2 regions of the Oribacterium sp. HCP28S3_H8 genome follow, and region 2 is predicted to be linked to the other one. Evidence: predicted binding sites of a transcription regulator. Region 2 holds the regulator's gene; the other holds the start of a gene.
The links. Region 2 encodes NrdR, which represses ribonucleotide reductase genes. Its sites were predicted from a motif close to CACAANATNTTGTG; they were not measured.
Positions count from the first base shown of each region.

Region 1: a site for NrdR is predicted at 1,744-1,757, ahead of nrdD (anaerobic ribonucleoside-triphosphate reductase). Genes of this name have one in related genera too.

Region 1 covers NZ_JBQHUZ010000002.1:179,514-186,759, forward strand. Annotated here, with positions in the region: gene ACTNEN_RS02950 (carbon starvation CstA family protein) at 1-1,232, opposite strand, end outside; gene nrdD (anaerobic ribonucleoside-triphosphate reductase) at 1,933-4,182, shown strand; gene ACTNEN_RS02960 (aconitate hydratase) at 4,472-6,454, shown strand; gene ACTNEN_RS02965 (LysR family transcriptional regulator) at 6,599-7,246, shown strand, end outside.
Region 2 covers NZ_JBQHUZ010000005.1:213,329-220,574, reverse strand. Annotated here, with positions in the region: gene ACTNEN_RS08150 (DUF975 family protein) at 1-841, shown strand, start outside; gene nrdR (transcriptional regulator NrdR) at 862-1,341, shown strand; gene aroD (type I 3-dehydroquinate dehydratase) at 1,372-2,118, shown strand; gene ACTNEN_RS08135 (shikimate kinase) at 2,127-2,639, shown strand; gene ACTNEN_RS08130 (2-hydroxycarboxylate transporter family protein) at 2,804-4,141, shown strand; gene ACTNEN_RS08125 (hypothetical protein) at 4,244-5,152, shown strand; gene ACTNEN_RS08120 (YitT family protein) at 5,327-6,187, shown strand; gene ACTNEN_RS08115 (DUF2752 domain-containing protein) at 6,239-6,631, shown strand; gene ACTNEN_RS08110 (LysR family transcriptional regulator) at 6,810-7,246, opposite strand, start outside.

The DNA of each region.
Region 1 (7,246 bases), on a different contig from region 2:
GAGTCAAGTGAAGTTAATGCAAGTGCGGATACGCACATGGTCATAAATACATTTGCTACAGAGTTTGGCAGACCAAAGGTCTCAAGGAATCCGGCAACACCCTGTGAAAAGATCTGGAACGGCGTGAGATCTGCAGGTACAGCACCGTTGACTGCAACGGCACCACAGATCAGGAGTGAGCAGACACCAAGGAGTGTCTCAAGAACCATTGCACCATATCCGACAAAGAGCATATCCTTCTCATTGCGGACAGTCTTGGAAGAAGTACCTGAGGATACAAGGCTATGGAATCCGGAAACAGCACCGCAGGCAATTGTTACAAACAGGGTCGGGAACATGTAGCTCTTGACACCCTTGGCATTGGTAAGAACAAAGCCGTTAAATGCGTTAAGCTTCATATCCGGATGTGCAACAACAAGACCAACAACAGCGCCGACAATCATGCCAACGAGCATAAAGCTTGTAAGATAATCTCTAGGCTGCATCAGAAGCCACATCGGCATTACAGATGCTGCAAAAAGATAAGCCATAATCACGAAATTCCACTGTGATCCGGTAAGGTAGATCGGAAGATACATACCAGCGGCAAACATTGCAACCAGAAGTACAATTGCGGTTACAGACTTTGCAGCTTCAGACATATTTTTGAAATGACGCTGTACAAGACCAAAAGCCATAGCGACAAAGATAAAGAGCATGGAAATGGTTGCAGCTGCAGCACCATTAAAGTTCTGCGTAACAGTTCCATCAGCTGCTTTTGTAAAGCCATTGAAGGTGCTGCTGGTCATGGAAGTAAATGCTGCAATGACGAGCAGTGTAAACAGCCAGCAGAACAGAGAGAAAAATCTTCGACCGGCCTTGCCGATATATTTTTCAATAACGAGACCAATGGACTTGCCATCATTCTTTACAGAAGCGTACAGAGCTCCGAAATCCTGTACGGCACCAAAGAAGATACCGCCAAAGAGGAGCCATAAAAAGCATGGAACCCATCCAAATGCTGCAGCAAGAATCGGTCCCTGTACCGGACCTGCACCAGCGATGGATGAAAACTGATGGGTAAAAACGGTTAATTTTGATGAAGGGACATAATCCTCACCATCCTCATACTTTTTAGCCGGAGTGACGGCCTTTTCATCAATGCCCCATGTCCGAGCAAGATATTTACCGTAGATATGGTAGCCACCTAACAAACAGACACCGGCGATAAGCAATATTACCAAGCTATTCATAATTAGCTCCCCCTTTGGAATGTTGTTTTTTTGAATGAAACCGACTCTAGCACTTCATAAATCGAAGTTCAATGCCTTTATCAGACTTTGTAAAATCTTTGTGAAATATTAAATTTTTATAATATTTTAATGGCATTGAATTAACTATTATGCCATATAGTTATGGAATCACTGATATTCCTGCGTGAAATGCCGATTTTTGGAATGGATTTGTAAGGATGCGTTTGCTGTGCTTTGCGTTACGATTCGGGCATGTTTGTTTCATTACTGCAAATAGACCGAAGGCGAGATTATGATACTTGCGAGCAGCAGGAAACAAGAAATAATAAATGAGATATAAGATAAGAAGTAAGAGACTAAAAATAATAGATCATCGACTAGAGGCAAGATACAAATGAATAAAATTCTTGACGAAAAATATCCGGAAATTTTTACAGAATAAACAAAACTAGATCCAGGAGTTATAATGCTCTTTCTTTTTTCTTGAATTTGTCGTATAGTAATCATCGCACACAATATGTTGGGCTTGAGATTAATATAACAACAATATTTTGTTTTAAAAAACACGTAAATGTAAGTAAATACGCCATGTAAGCGCCGTTTCAGCATAAATCCGGAAACAGGTTCAGCGATTTGTTAATCATAGACGGACAGAGTGGCAGGTCAATTTATGATATTTCAGGGGAGAGGAATGCAGGATATGAATACACAGGACAATGAAATCCAGGTTAAAACCAATGTGATCAAGCGTAACGGCAAGGAAGTAAAGTTTGATATCAGCAAGATTGCCAATGCCATTCGTAAGGCAAACAATGAGGTGGAGCCGATCTACCGGATGAATGAGTATCAGATCCTTGGTGTTGCAGATACGGTTGCTAAAAAGGTATCGCAGTCTTCTCATGCGGTTAATGTTGAGGATATCCAGGATATGGTGGAGACTGGCATCATGGAGATGCGTGGCTACGAGGTTGCGCAGAAGTATGTGCGTTACCGCTATAAGAGAGAAATCGCCCGGAAATCCAACACTACAGATGATGAGATTCTTTCACTTATTGATCAGGCAAACGAGGAGCTGAAGCAGGAAAACTCCAACAAAAACCCGGTGATCAACTCTACACAGCGTGATTACATGGCCGGAGAGGTTTCCAGGGACCTTACCCGTCGTCTGCTGCTGCCGGAGGATGTAGTCAAGGCGCATGAGGAAGGCGAAATTCATTTCCATGATTCAGACTACTATGCGCAGAAGGAGCATAACTGTGACCTCATTAATCTTGAGGATATGCTTCAGAACGGTACGGTTATTTCGGAGACCATGATTGAGAAGCCGCATAGCTTTTACACAGCCTGCAACATTACAACACAGATCATTGCTCAGGTCGCATCCAATCAGTATGGCGGACAGTCATTTACCCTGTCTCATCTGGCACCGTTTGTTGATATCAGCCGTAAAAAGATCCGGGAACAGGTTATCGCCGAGCGTAAGGAAAATGGGGATGATCTGGATGAGGCAAAGATTGAGAAAACGGTACATAAGCGCCTCAGAGAGGAAATTACTCGCGGCGTACAGACCATCCAGTATCAGCTGATCACGTTAATGACCTGTAATGGACAGGCGCCGTTTGTTACGATGTTTATGTATCTGGATGAGGTTGAGGACGGACAGCTGAGAGATGACCTTGCCATGGTTATCGAGGAGGTCCTCAAGCAGCGGATGCAGGGCGTAAAAAATGAGAAGGGCGTCTGGATCACACCGGCATTCCCCAAGATCATTTATGTGCTGGATGAGGACAATATTTATCCGGAGTCCAAGTACTATTATCTTACAGAGCTTGCTGCAAGATGCACTGCCAAGAGGATGGTTCCGGACTACATTTCCGCCAAGAAGATGAAGGAATATAAGGGCGATGTATATCCGTGCATGGGCTGCCGTTCCTTCCTGACTCCGGACAATGAGCAGCAGCCGGAAGGGCTTTGCAACGATGATAACAAGGCGGGTGCGCTGAATTACAAGCAGGGTCAGCACAAGTATTACGGACGGTTCAACCAGGGCGTTGTTACCATTAACCTTGTAGATGTTGCATGCTCAAGCTACGGAGATATGGACAAGTTCTGGCAGATCCTGGACGAGAGACTGGAGCTCTGCCACAAAGCACTGAAGTTAAGACATGAGAGACTGATGAATACGGTTTCCGATGTAGCTCCGATCCTCTGGCAGTATGGAGCGCTCGCAAGACTTAAGAAGGGTGAGACTATTGACAAGCTTCTGTTTGGCAATTATTCCACACTTTCTCTCGGGTATGCAGGTCTCTATGAGATGACCATGCGGATGCTTGGCGTATCGCATACCGAGGAGCATCAGGGCAAGCCTTTTGCTTTAAAAGTTATGCAGCACCTCAATGATAAGTGCACGGAGTGGAGAAAAGAGGAGAACATCAGCTATTCACTTTACGGCACACCGATGGAGTCCACAACGTATAAGTTTGCGAAGTGCCTCCAGAAGCGTTTTGGCGTGATCAAGGATGTAACGGATCATAACTACATCACCAATTCCTACCATGTAAATGTACGTGAGCAGATTGATGCATTTACAAAGCTTAAGTTTGAGTCCGATTTCCAGAAGCTCTCTCCGGGTGGAGCCATCAGCTATGTTGAGGTTCCGAACATGCAGAACAATATCCCGGCGGTACTGTCTGTCATGAAGTTTATTTATGACAACATCATGTACGCAGAGCTGAATACCAAATCAGATTACTGCGAATGCTGCGGATACGATGGTGAAATCAAAATCGTCGAGGATGAAAACGGCAAGCTGGTTTGGGAGTGTCCGAACTGCGGCAACCGTGATCAGTCCAAGATGTCTGTTGCGAGAAGAACCTGCGGCTACATTGGAACCCAGTTCTGGAATCAGGGGCGTACACAGGAGATTAAGGACAGAGTCCTGCACCTGTAATAGCAGACTTTATGCCTGGCGGAATAATAAAAACATAAATGCAAGTGGATTTCCGTTAACTATTTATTGAAACGTTAAACTGAAATATCCATATAAGAGGCGTGTCGCATGAGCACATAAAGTGCCGGCGGCAGCCTCTTTTTTATCTGAGGACATTCCAAATTGGAATACCATTATTTGTTTATTGCATTTCTTTCTTTTCTGCAGCATCAAGTACAATGGAAGCATAGAAAATTGACAAATAATTAACTACGAGAATATAAGAAACGTCAGGGAGGAAAACATAAGCATGGGAGATTCACTAACACGTAAGATTATTCGTTCACATATGGTCGCTGGCTCGATGCAGCCGGGAGAAGATGTATTTGTCAAGGTCGATCAGACGCTGACACATGATATCAATGCCGTTATGACCTATCTTGGATTTGAGCAGCTGGGCATCCCGACACAGGTAAAAACATCGGTATCCTATCTTGATCATAACCTTCTTTATATTGATTTCAAGACACCGGATGACCATAACTATCTGCGTACGATCGCGGAAAAGACCGGAGTATATGTGTCCCGTCCCGGCAATGGTATCTGCCATATGGTGCAGACCTCCCGTTTTGCGGTTCCCGGTGAGCTGCTCATGGGAGGAGACAGCCATACGCCGTCCGGCGGTGCTGTCGGCATGCTCTCGATCGGCGTAGGTGGCATGGATATTACCACAGCGATGGCAGGTGTTCCGATGCGTCTGACGATGCCTAAGGTTGTGAAGGTAAATCTTACTGGTAAACTAAGAGCCGGAGTCAATGCCAAGGAGGTCGTGCTGGAGATGCTTCGCCGCGTGACGATCAAGGGTGGTCTCGGCAAGGTTTTTGAATATGTCGGTGAGGGCGTAAAGACGCTTTCAGTTCCGGAGCGGCTGACCATTGCCAATATGGGTGCGGAAATGGGCGCGACAAGCTCCATCTTTCCGGCAGATGAGGTTGTAAAGGAATTTATGGAAGCGCAGGATCGCGGAGACCAGTATAAGGCGTTTCTTCCGGATCCGGATGCGGAATATGATGAGGAGATGACTCTTGATATGAGTGCTCTTGAACCACTCATTGCGCTCCCGCACCAGCCGGACAATGTTGTGCCGATGCGGACGCTTAAGGAGCATCCGGTCGTTGAGCAGGTGTTCATGGGCTCCTGTACCAATGGCTCCTACAGCGACTTTGCCAAGGCTGCCCTTGTAATGCAGGGCCGTCATGTCAGTGAAAACCTTCAGTGCACAGCAGGAATTGCCAGCAAGCAGATCTATAAGCAGCTGTTGAAGGATGGCTATCTTGATATGCTGATTGATGCCGGAGTACGGATCCTCGAGCTAAGCTGTGGTCCATGCTGCGCCATCGGGCAGGTCCCACCGACCAATGGTATTGCTGTGCGTACCTCAAACCGCAACTTCCGTGGCCGTGCCGGTTCTCCTAATGCGAATGTTTATCTTGTGTCGCCGGAAACCGCAGCTGCGACTGCCATAAAGGGAACCTTTGCGACCGCAGAGGAAATTATGGGTGAGGAGGTTCAAAGGCTTGCCAATATTCAGGAACCGGTACATTACATAGTGGATGACGCGATGATTATCCCGCCGCTTCCGGAGGAGGAACGAGCGAAGGTGAAGGTTCTGAAGGGACCGAATATCGCCTTCCTTCCGGTACCGGAAAAGCCGGAAAAGAACCTCTGTGCACGGATTTCCTTAAAAGCCGGGGATAATATTTCAACAGATGATATTACACCTGCGGGGGCGGAATTCTCTTCCATGCGCTCCAACATTCCGCTCATGTCAAAATACTGCTATCACCGCTATGATCCGGAATTTGCCGGGCGGGCGAAGGAACTTAAAAAGTCCATCATCATTGGAGGTGAGAATTACGGTCAGGGATCGTCGAGAGAACATGCCGCGATCAACCCGATGTATCTCGGCGTGAAGGCGGTCATCGCAAAGAGCATCGCGCGTATTCATAAAGGCAATCTGATCAATCATGGAGTGGTACCAATGATCTTTGAGGATCCGGCGGATTATGACAGGCTGGATCAGATGGATGAGCTTGAGATTGATGACTTTATCGGACAGATTCCAACGAGAGAAGTTCTGGTGCGTGACGTGACCAGGGATTTTACATTCAAGTGCCGTCTGGAGCTCTCGGATGCGCAGCTTGCGGTTGTACTTGCCGGAGGTCAGCTGAGATATCTTAAGCAGCAGCTTGTCAAGATGGGCGTGCTTAAGGTGGAAGCGCTGGAGCAGTAACGGAATATAGAGCGCAGGCAAAAGCAAAAAGAAAAAGAGCTCACGGAAAGCATTGGAGCAAGTAAATCAGAGATATCGGCTGTTTTGTATTGGCAGGAGTCTTACTTATCATGCTATGATAAAAGGCATGATAAGGAGGGCTTTATGCGGGACAGTGACTGGAAAATCATTTATGAGCTGCATCAGCATCCGAGCATCACAAAGGTGTCGGGACTATTGTATAAGTCGCAGTCGGCAATTACAAAACGGATCCAATCCATCGAGGAGGAGCTGGAGTGCCGTATCGTGGAGCGGACACCGCAGGGGGTGAGCTTTACACGCGAGGGCGAATTTGTTTATGAGATGGCGGAAAAGCATATTCGGATTCAAAATGAGCTTAAGGATGGACTCCGGAAGCTGCGGGAACAGAACAAGGAGACGATCCGGATTGGTTCTGCCTATACCTATACAAAGTATTCGCTATATGACGTTTTGAACCCGTTCAGCGAGGCACACCCGGAGATCAGCATTCGCATTATCAATAAGCAGAGCAATTTGCTCTATGAGATGCTCATGGAGGGAGAGCTGGACGCTGCGTTTATCCGCTCGGATTATACGGCTCAGGTCTATCACGAGCTGGTAGATCATACTGCGGCATACTGTGTGACGCGCGATCCGGTGGACCTTCTGCGGCTTCCGGACATGGAGCTTGTGGCGTATCAGACCAACCAGAAAACGATGGGGAAAATTGCGGACTGGTGGAGGGAGCGTTTTGACACAGAGCTTCCGGAGCCCTCCGAGGATGCCGGCTAT
Region 2 (7,246 bases):
TTTACTGATTTCTACATGTGCCGGGATCTGCGTCGCGGCACTGGTAGCTTTGCTGCTCTGGTTTATTATCGGAACATCCCTTGGCATGGAGATCATGTTTCTTAATATTGTGAGAGGCAGAAAATGTGTGCCATTTGATATATTTAAAGGTTTTAGAGTGCGGCAAATGGGACATTATCTTGGCGTAATGATCATCATCTGGTTGATCAGCTGGGTGCTGATGATGCCTGAACTTTTTCTTAGCTTAAGGATGGGATTTCAAACAAAGACGGTAGAAGTCATCAACATTATCACTACACTTTTGATCTATTATATGGCACTGGTTCTTGGTATGGCACCACTGGCATCTGCAGATAATCCTGACATGAAGGCCGGGACGGCAATTCGCGTTTCTATCCATATTATGAAAAAAAGGAAAATCCGTTTTCTCTTGCTGATGCTTTCTTTTCTGCCCTGGATCCTGCTTAGCGTTATTACATTCGGAGTAGGATTTTTGTGGACGATACCGTATATGATGGCGGCCCAGTCTATTTTTTACCTGAGCGCATATAGTGAGGACTATCAAGGCAATGGAAATGATGATGTGACACCCTATGCCGAATATAGAGAGCTGAGTCCCGAGGAGGCGGAAGCTGTTAAGACACAGGAAAAAGACACCCCGGAAAAACATGCAAGCTTTGAGGAGATCTACCAGGCAACTCATAATGGTCAGGGCGTAGATTCCAATGCTCAGAAAGTATCTCCGGATGAATCACAACGTGATTTAGAACCAGAGAACTATAAGGAGCAGACAAAGCTTTTGAATTCGTCCCATGATGCAGATACCAACCAGACTACGTAATAAACAGAAAGAGGAATAGTATGAAATGTCCATTTTGCGGCGCAGAAGATACCAGAGTTATTGATTCGAGACCAGCGGATGATAATGCGGCGATCCGGAGAAGGCGGCAGTGCGAGAAGTGCGGTAAACGGTTTACTACATATGAGAAGCTGGAAACCATGCCGCTTATGGTGATAAAAAAGGATCAGACCAGAGTACCATACGACCGCTCCAAAATCGAGAATGGTATTCTGCACTCCTGTCATAAGCGTCCGATATCTACGGATCAAATCCGGAAAATGGTGGATGAAATCGAAAATGAAATATTCGCTACTGGTGAAAAGGAAATTCCGACGAGACAGATCGGTGAGCTTGTTATGGAAAAGCTGAAAGAAGTTGATCAGGTAGCCTATGTGCGTTTTGCGTCTGTTTACAGAGAGTTTAAGGATGTCAATACTTTTGTAGATGAAATCGGTAAGCTCCTTAAAAATAAGTCTACATCGTCGGGGACAGAACAGTAGTCGGCATCAGAGATACATTAGGGGGGAGAGATGAATAAAGTAAAAATCTGTGTGCCGATTACCGGCAAAACGCTTAAGGACATCCGCAGGCAGGCGGAAATTTGCGCTACGACAAAAGCGGACATTGTAGAGTGGAGATATGATCTTGCATCTGAGCTTTACGCAGATGACTTCGCAAATGATTTTAAGCCGGTGCTTAAGATGATTCAGGCGATTATTGCCGGAAAAAAGCTGCTTTTTACGATACGCACCGATGCGGAGGGAGGCATATTTCCATATACAGCCTCTCAGACGGATAGAGAGAGCTATTTACAAACGATCCTTACCGCGATGGATTCCGGCTGTGTTGATTTTGTAGATATAGAGGCAGGACGAGATGCTGATATCGTGCACAGACTTCTTCTTGATGCTGCGAATGCAAATATCGCGACAATTGCCTCGTATCATAACTTCCATTTTACCCCGGAGACTGCGGAGCTTTTACAAAAGTTCCGGGAGCTTGCAGGTACCGGAGCGGACATTGTAAAAACAGCATATATGCCTAAGGATCCAAGAGATGTAGCAAGACTTTTGTATGCAGTTACAGAGTTTCGCCTGGAGGATCACGCGCGGCATGAGATTATTGCAATGTCAATGGGCAGCCTTGGTAAAATCAGCAGGATTTCAGGAAATGTATTTGGCTCTGATTATACATTTGCGGCAGCAGATGAGGCATCAGCGCCAGGGCAGATGCCGGTGGAGCTTGTAAGGAATCTTTTGGATGTTTTTGAGGGATGAGGCAGACGATGAAAGAAATTGAGGGCAATATTTATCTGATCGGTTTTATGGCAAGCGGCAAATCAACTGTGGCATCCAAACTTTCTGAATTGACCGGATTGCCGGTCCTGGAGATGGACAGTGAAATTGAGTCCAGGGCAGGAATGCCTATATCCGGGATATTTAAGCAGTTTGGTGAAGAATATTTCAGAGAACTTGAAACGAAAGTGCTTTCGGACCTTACATCGGAGCATGCGATCATATCCTGCGGCGGAGGAACACCTCTACGTGAGGTGAACCGGCAGCTGATGCGAGGACGAGGCCGCATCATTTATCTTTCCGTGACCCCGGAAACAGTAGCAGAAAGACTTAATGTTAATCAGACTGATCGTCCGGTGCTTAAAGGACATGTGAATGTGAAGGATATCAGTGAAATACTTGAGAAACGTGACCCGATTTACCGGGAGCTTGCAGAGGATATTATATCTACAGATGGCAGAAGCATAGAGGAAATCTGCGCACAGATTCTGACACAGCTTTAGCACTATCATTATAGTATTTGCCTATATACCTCATATATAAAAATGTATGTAAATGAAACCTTTTTCCGGTGAAGCAGATTGTAATAAAAATGTCATTATGTTAAAATTTATCCAGTAATGATATTACATGTCAGTTCAGTATCATAATTAAAGGGGGTTATTTTATGGCTGAAGACAAAAACGCTAGAACCGGGCTATGGCTTGGCGGATTACCATGGTGGCAGGCAGTGATCTGTATCCTGCTTTGCCTTATCCCAATGTACCTTACCGTACAGGGCAAGGATGGTCCAAAGATGGTACAGTCTACCACAATGGCTGGTACACTTGCAATCTGCTTTGGTCTCGCAGTAATCTTTAATGAGATTGGCGAGAGAGTACCGATCTGGAACACTTACATCGGCGGCGGACTTCTTGCTACATTCTTTGGTGTTGCAGTCCTCAAGCAGTTCAACCTTGTACCAGAGGCAGGACTTGATGCAATCAACAGCTTTATTTCAGATGATGCAAACTTCCTTGAGATGTTTATCATCATGCTGATTATCGGTTCGGTTCTTTCTCTGGATCGTGATATTCTGCTTCGTTCGTTTGCGGGTTATATCCCGGCAATCCTCGGTGGCTTGCTGGCAGCTACGATCCTTGGTGGAATTACCGGTGCCATCTTTGGCATTCCATTCTCTGACACACTGATCAAGTATACACTTCCGATCATGGGTGGCGGTAATGGTGCCGGTGCAGTACCTCTTTCACAGATCTATGAGCAGGTTACAGGAGATGCGGCAGCAAACTACTATTCCTTTGCTATCATCGTACTGACAATTGCCAATATTTTCTGTATTATTGCTTCTGCAGCACTCAATGCTCTTGGTGAGAAGGTTCCATCTCTTACCGGTGATAAGAAGACTCTGATCCGTGGCGCAGAAGAGCTTGCAAGAGATGATGAGAAGATCAAAACAGATAATACCGATCTTTCCGGAGCACTGCTCCTTGCCTTTGCATGCTTCTCAGTTGGTATTCTTATGAGCTCTGTGATTCTGCCTAAGATTGCAGGAGCACCGATCCATAAGTATGCTTACATGATTATCTTTGTTGTTATCCTTGCAGCTACAGGTCTGGTCCCTGCAAGAGTAAGAGCAGGTGCCAAGAGACTGCAGTCCTTCTTCTCCGGTCAGCTGGGTATCATCATCATGGTCGGCATGGGCGCAGACTTTAATCTTGGCGAGCTGTTCAAAGCAGTTGCTCCTTCCAACATCATCATGGCTCTCATGATCGTTATCGGTGCTATTATTGGTTCTGCTGCTGTTGGTTACCTGGTAGGCTTCTATCCGATCGATTCTGCTATCACTGCTGGTCTTTGCATGGCTAACCGTGGTGGTAACGGTGACCTGGCTTGCCTCGGCGCTGCAGATCGTATGGATCTCATTGCTTACTCTCAGCTTTCATCCCGTCTGGGCGGCGGTATCGTCCTGATCATTGCATCCTTCGTCTTCTCCTTCATGCTGTAAGACGTTCTGGAGACAAACTTTTACAACAGAATATACGGTAGATTAAACCGGGAAGCGCTGTCCGTCTTGGGTGGCGCTTCCTTTGTATAACGGGAGTTTTTAATGATCGTTTATTTTAAAAAAGTCAGTAATCTGATTATGATACTGGGGGGAGTTCTCGGTGGTATAGCGGCCTGGTTCTACCTGCATGGTGAACTATTATCAACAGAGCATCCGACGAATGTTTTTATTTTTGCACTATGGATTTTTGCCGGAGTTATTTTGTTCCGGGTAATCGCTTCGGTGTATGCTACCCGTAAGTTAAAGGAACTGCAGGCAGAGCTCTATAAGGACTGTAAGCCTCAGGAATTTCTGGAGCATTTTGAAGCCTTAAATGCCGGGATCCCGCACAATCTCGCGGAGTATGCTCATGGACAGAACAATATATCCTTTGCCAGAGAGGCTCTCGGAGACTTTGACGGTGCCATGGATGCGATTAAAGACCTGAAACCTCAGGAGTTAAGGATTCATGCGCTTACAACAACGGCATTGATCGTCAATCAAAAAGCCAATCTGCAGATTCTGCGTAAGGACTTTGAAGCGGCATTATTTCAGATTGAAGACTTATATCGTATTAAAGAAGTCGCAGAAAAAAGAGCCAAGATGCTTGCAGATAATCTCGGTCAGGTAATACGGCTGCAGGAAGCACGTATTGCGGCTGCCAAGGGTGATGAAAATACTGATATTGCATATCTGGAGGAAGAGGAGAAGCTCTCCACCAATCTGATTCATAAAAAGGAAATTGCACTGGAGCTTGCCGAGTACTATCTACGTACGGGACAGAAAGAAAATGGAGTCAAGAAGCTCAAGGCAGTTTTAGAGAATGAGAGAGGACTTTACCCGGAAACAAGAGCCAGAGAACTGCTGGAGCATCCGGAGAAATATTATGTATATCAGGAAGTGGTACGGGACGATACCGGTAAAGAGATCGGGCAGCAGGATGCGGATGGATTTGTAGTGATCCGCGAGTGAAACCTGCGGGTAAATGGTCCGGTAAAAAATCAGATAAAGATAGGGCCTATTGTGCTATATGATGTAATTTCTATTGCGTAAAGTCCGGATACGTGATATTACAGACATACATGTCTGAAATGCAGAGGAGATCTATGGCATCTCAGAAATACTAATGTAGACAGGGTGAATTGAATGAAGTTTGAACCGAAGCAGGATCTGAAGCGATTGATCGTGGTTATTTTTGCGGCCTTTCTGATGGCTGTAAACATTCGCACATTTGTTCGTGCAGGAGGATTGTATCCGGGCGGAGCAACCGGACTTACCGTTCTGATTCAGAGAGTCAGTCAGCTTTATTTCCATCATGCGATCCCGTATTCTGCGGTCAATATCGTGTTGAATGCAATTCCTGTTTATATTGGCTTTAGATTTATCGGAAAAAAATTTACATTGTTTTCGCTGATTATGATTCTGCTTACTGGTTTTTTTACGGATCTGTTACCGGCGATGGTTGTGACGTATGACACACTGCTGATTTCAATCTTCGGCGGTCTTATTAACGGACTGGTCATCAGCCTCTGCCTTATGGTAGATGCGACCTCCGGTGGAACAGACTTTATTGCCATCTATTTATCACAGAAAAAGGGTATGGAAACCTGGAACCTGATTCTGGGACTTAATGTCCTGATCCTCGGCAGTGCAGGTATCCTGTTTGGCTGGGATAAGGCATTGTATTCTATCATATTTCAGTATGTTTCCACGCAGATGCTGCATACTGCGTACCGGAACTATCAGAGGCAGACCTTATTTATTATAACGGACAAATCACAGGAGGTAGCGGCAGCGATCCACGATGTATGTCATCACGGTGCTTCCATCATGGATGCGGAGGGATCGTTTAAGCATCAGAAGCACAAGGTGGTTTACTCTGTGGTATCGGCAAGTGATACGCACAAGGTGATTCAGACGGTCAAAGAAATTGATCCCCATGCCTTTATTAATTCCATACGGTCTACGGAAATTGCCGGTCGTTTTTATATGAGACCGAAGGACTGATGTCGATAGACGGATATGAACAGTATAAATCGTATAGATCAGATGAGCAGGATGGATCAAAGGGATCCGGGCTTGAAAGGTCGTCTTGCGCGAAATATCATTTTATGGATGCTTGTAGCCTTTTTTCTTTCTCTTTCTTATTGTCTGCATATTGATATCTGCTTCTTTCATCGTATTACCGGATGGAACTGTCCCGGATGCGGTGCTACGCATATGCTCCTGGCTCTTTTAAGAGGAGAGCTCCGGCGGGCATTCTGGTATAATCCGGTACTGCTGATTCTGCTCCCTGCACTGTGCGTGGTGATAGGGGATATTTACATTCGCTTCCTGAAAACAGGCTTTGTTGTACCTCGACCATGGGAGAGAGGACCGCTTATTATGGTGGGAGTTTTGCTTATAGCATTTGGAGTGGTGAGAAATCTGTCAGTGTATCCGCTGTATTGAGTTTAGATAAAAATATACTGCTTATACGCATGCTGGAGCTCAGGCTATAACAAAAGCAGCAGGAGAGGCTTTAACGTATGCTGATCCTGCTGTTTTTTATGTCTTATATTTTATAAGCGTCTATATGAAATTTGATTTTGATGCCTGACAGACTGTTATATCGAATTTGTTTTTGCGTTTAAGGCTCTTTGAAATTTTTACGCAGCAGCTCGATCATGTGCTGATCCGCCTTGGACTGGAAGGAATCCTTAAGGGTTGTAATGCAAAGACTCCAGTAAGCCCCGTATTTCCTGTCGATGGAAAGATAATAAGGAGATTCGTCAAAGTGCCGCTTCCTTACATAATCGGAGGGAACCATCGTATACCCGTAACCGGAAGCAGCAAGCCGCAGCAGTGTATCATAGTTTCTTGAGGTCAGCCGGATCTCCGGAGTAATATGCGCCTGTCGCAGAGCAAAATCCGTCACATGCCGGATGCGCTGCCCTTTATGGAGAGTAAGCAGTGGTTCGTTCTGCAGATATTTCAGATCCAGAACCGGATGCTCGTAGCCCTCCGTAACTACTGCCTTGCGGATCAAAGGACTGTTGGAAGAAACCGCGATGATGAATGGATGGT